2 regions of the Massilia scottii genome follow, and region 1 is predicted to be linked to the other one. Evidence: predicted binding sites of a transcription regulator. Region 1 holds the regulator's gene; the other holds the start of a gene.

Region 1 (2,200 bases):
GTCGATCCGATTGCCGTCATCGAGATCCAGCGCATCGTGCGCTTCCTCAAGCAGCGCGGCATCGGGGTCCTGATCACCGACCACAACGTGCGCGAAACGCTCGGCATTTGCGATCGCGCCTACATCATCAACCAGGGTGCGGTGCTCGCCTCCGGTCGACCCGACGACATCATCGCCGATGAATCCGTGCGCCGGGTCTACCTGGGCGAACACTTCCGGATGTAGGCATGAAACAGTCCCTTCAACTACGCACCTCACAGCACCTCGCCCTCACGCCCCAGCTGCAGCAGTCGATCCGGCTGCTGCAGTTGTCGACCCTGGAACTGCACCAGGAACTGGAACAGCTGTTAAGCGACAACCCGCTGCTCGAACGGCTCGACGATCCGCTCGATCATTCGGTGCGCCTGCTGGGCGATGGCGCCATCAGCAGCACCTCGACGCCGACCGAAGCGGCGCCCGAGCCGGGTGCGCAGGATGCGCCGGCGCCGGCCGAAGGCGAGGGCTTCGAAGGCGGCGAGGCGGACAGCCCGGCCAGCAGCGACAACGATGGCGAATGGGGCGACCTCGGTCGCGCCAAGACATCCGACGATGAGGATTCGCGCCCGCAGCTGGAAGCCTCGGCCACCACCTTGCGCGAGCACCTGATGGAGCAGATGCGCGTGACCGTGCTGGAGGCGCGCGACCGCGCGCTGGTCGAACTGATCGTCGACGCCATCGACGACAACGGCTACCTGACCGAAACGCTGGAAGAAATCCACGAGCGCATGCCACCCGAGCTGGATATCGAAATTGAAGAACTGCGCACGGCGCTGGCGCTGCTGCAAAGTTTCGATCCGGTTGGCGTGGGCGCGCGCAACGCGTCCGAGTGCCTGGCGCTGCAGATCCGGCGCATGCCTTGTGTGGCGCTGGTGACGCGGCGCATGGCGCTGACCATCGTCGAGAACCACCTGACCTGGTTCGCGCAGCGTGAATTCAACAAGCTGAAAAAGGCGCTCGACTGCGACGATGAAGACTTGCGCGAGGCGCAGACCGTGATCCGCCAGTGCAATCCGCATCCGGGCGCGGAGTTCGCGTCGGACGTATCGGACTACGTGGTGCCGGACGTGATCGTGCGCAAGGCGAAAAACGGCTGGTCGGTGATGCTCAATAACGATGTCATGCCGCGCCTGCGCGTGAACAGCATGTACGCCGCGCTGCTCAAGCAGGGCAAGGGCGAAGGGCAGATGGGCGCGCAGCTGCAGGAAGCGAAGTGGCTGATCAAGAACATGCGCCAGCGTTTCGATACCATCTTGCGGGTGGCCGAAGCGATCGTCGAACGCCAGCGCAATTTCTTCTCGCACGGTGCGGTGGCGATGCGCCCGCTCGTGCTGCGTGAAATCGCCGACACGCTCGGCCTGCACGAAAGTACGATCTCGCGCGTGACCACGCAAAAGTACATGATGACGCCGCACGGCATGTTCGAGCTCAAATATTTTTTCGGCAGCCACGTGGCCACCGAAGCGGGCGGCGAAGCGTCATCGACGGCGATCCGCGCGCTGATCGTGCAGCTCACCAGCGCCGAAGATCCCAAGAGCCCTCTGTCGGACAGCAAGATCGCCGACATGCTGGGCGAGCAGGGCATGGTGATCGCGCGCCGCACGGTCGCCAAGTACCGCGAAGCGCTCAAGATTCCGCCGGTCGCCCTGCGCAAGTGCCTCTAGCCTGCTCAGAGCTGCGCGGCGCCTAGAAAAATTCCGGGTGCTCGCGCAGCAGCAGCTGCTCGTACTGGTTCACCGCCTTGAACGTTCCCAGGCCGGGTGCCATGCGCCGGCCCGCATCCCAGCTGCGCCAGGCGCGCGCCATGTCGTAGCTCAGGAACAGCGCATCACCCATATCCTTGTAGGCCCCGGCCAGCGCTGGATTGGCGCGCAACACGCTGGCGTACAGCGGTAGCGCGCCGCGCACGTCGCCCAGCTTGGCGCGCCAATTTGCTTCAAACAGCGCCAGCATGTGCTGCTTGTGTGTGGTGAGCTTGCGCAGTTCCTGCAGCTTGGCGAGCGCCGCCTCCATCTCCGCCTTCCCCTTGGGCCGTATCGCCGCCGCGAACGCGCGCACTTGCGGGTCGGCGTTGAGCAGCACCTTCTGCTCCGGAGTCGGCATTTTCATCTGTTCGCCGCTGACAAAGGCCAATTCGGACATGCCGAGCATGGCGTCGAATGCA
Region 2 (2,200 bases), on a different contig from region 1:
GGGCGCAGCCTCGGTTCCGGGGTGGCGGTGCAGGTGGCGCTGGAGCGCCCGGTGCATTCGCTGGTCTTGATCACGCCCTACGATTCGATTCTGGCCATAGCCAAGCGCAAGTTCCGCGCGGTGCCGGTCGAGTACGTGCTGCGCCACCGTTTCGAGTCGGTCAAATACGCCTCCTCGCTGAACGCGCCGACCTACGTGCTGCGCGCCGCCTTCGACGACATCGTGCCGCATTCGCACACCGACCTGCTGGTGGCCCAGCTCGGCAAGCTGCACCTGGACGAAACCGTGCCCGACTCGGACCACATGAACATTCCCTACCTGGAAGCGACCCAGGAGCGCATCGCCGCGTTCCTGAGCACCCGTTTTGCCCAGCCGATCGAGGCCATCCCGCTGGCCGCCGCCCTGCCCGCGCAGGCCGTCATCGCCGGCAAGACGCTGTAGGGCGCGCCCGCTTCAGCGCCGGCGGCGCCGCGCCAGTACCAGTCCCAGCAACGCGGTCCCGGCCAGGGTCAGGGTCAGGCTGCCCGGTTCCGGCACCGGGCTGGGCGGAACGACATTTTCGAAGCGCAGATTGTCGAGCGCCAGCGCGCCGTTGACGACCGGCAGGGTGCGAAACACCACGCGGTCGAAGCCGGACAGGAATTCGATGCCGATGAAAGAACCGCCGAGGCCGTCGCCGCCGGTGTCGAAAAAGGCGCTGCCGACCAGGGTATTGCCGAGGTAGGCGTCGACGAAAGTGTCATCCTCCGGATTGGTGCTCGCGTCCGCGCCCAGCCGGGTGATCACCGACGAAAACACGATGCTGCCGTCGATCCCGGGCGAACCGTCGATGAACTTGAGCGCCACCCGGCTCGGCGGCGCCGGCGAGGTCGCATACACGTCGAGGTCGAAATTGACGAAGGTCGCGCCCAGCGCCGCGTACTGGCTGCCGATGGGACCGGCGACGGCATCCTCGAAATCGATCACGGTCGGGGCGGTGAAGCCGCCGGCGCCGATCACGCCGGCTTGCGCCGTTCCCGCCAGCAATAGCGCCATGCAGGCCGCGACGGTCATTTTACCGGTCATATCTTCTCCTTATTCTTATGAGCAAACCTGTAACAAGGCGAAGCAATATGCGTACCCGCAACAAGTAGTCAATCTTTTCAGCGACTTAGCGCAACACTAACGGTTTCTTCCAGCTCGGCTGTAAAGAATGCCGACATGCCAGGTGATATAATCTTGTCTTCCGAACAGCTTTCCCGACTGCCGGATTCGACAACCTACCCCCAGCGCCCATGCCCGTCCCGCTCAACGACCTGCCCCGGCAACGCATCCTGTCGGTCGACGCCTTTCGCGGCCTCACCTTCGTTCTCATGCTTTTCGTCAATTACCTGGCCGGCGCGCGCGGCGTGCCCTCCTGGCTGCTGCACGTCGATGGCGCGGCCGACGGCATGGGCCTGGCCGATATCGTGTTTCCCGGCTTCCTGTTTGCGGTCGGCATGTCGATTCCCTTCGGCGTGAACAGCCGCATCGCGCGCGGCGACGCCGCGCTGCGGGTGTTCGGCCATACGGCCTACCGCGCGCTGGCGCTGATCGTGATGGGCGTGTTCATGGTCAATGCCGAGTCCGGTTACAGCGAGCAAGCCATGCGCATGCCGATCGCGGCCTGGTCGCTGGCATTCTACGCAGCCGTGCTGCTGGTGTGGGGCGTGTACCGCTTCGACAGCGTCCTGCTCGACCGCTGCCTGCGGGCGGCCGGGGTGGCGCTGCTGGCGGCGCTGGCCCTGCTCTGGCGCGGCGCCGACGGCACCAGCATGATGACGCCGCAGTGGTGGGGCATCCTCGGCCTGATCGGCTGGGCCTACCTGGCCGGCGCCGTGCTGTACCAGCTGGCGCGCGGGCAACTGACGCTGCTGCTGGGCGCCATGCTGGCCTGCCTGACCCTGTACATGCTCACCACCCGCAGCGGCACCGGCACGGCGCTGGCCGGGCATGCCATCCACAGCCTCATCGTGCTGGCCGGGCTGGTATGCGCGCTGCTGTTTTTCGACGGCCAACGCCCTGCCTCGCTGCGCCTGCGCCATGGCGCCGCCTTCGCGGCCGTGCTGGCGGCGGCGGCCTGGGTGCTGCACCGCTGGTACCCGGTCTCGAAGATCGGCGCCACCCCGCCCTGGGCTCTGTATTGCGGCGCACTGTGCGTGGCCCTGTTCGCCCTGCTGTA

What was found. Region 1 encodes sigma-54, which starts transcription at its own class of promoters, with help from an activator protein. Its sites were predicted from a motif close to TGGCANGNAANCTGCTTT; they were not measured.
Region 2: a site for sigma-54 is predicted at 1,105-1,122, ahead of RBA41_RS06890 (PEP-CTERM sorting domain-containing protein). Genes of this name have one in related genera too.

Annotation. Positions count from the first base shown of each region.
Region 1 is NZ_JAVCWM010000009.1:160,180-162,379, reverse strand. It holds gene lptB (LPS export ABC transporter ATP-binding protein) at 1-225, shown strand, start outside; gene RBA41_RS14925 (RNA polymerase factor sigma-54) at 228-1,700, shown strand; gene RBA41_RS14920 (hypothetical protein) at 1,723-2,200, opposite strand, start outside.
Region 2 is NZ_JAVCWM010000004.1:177,271-179,470, forward strand. It holds gene RBA41_RS06885 (alpha/beta hydrolase) at 1-441, shown strand, start outside; gene RBA41_RS06890 (PEP-CTERM sorting domain-containing protein) at 454-1,065, opposite strand; gene RBA41_RS06895 (DUF5009 domain-containing protein) at 1,275-2,200, shown strand, end outside.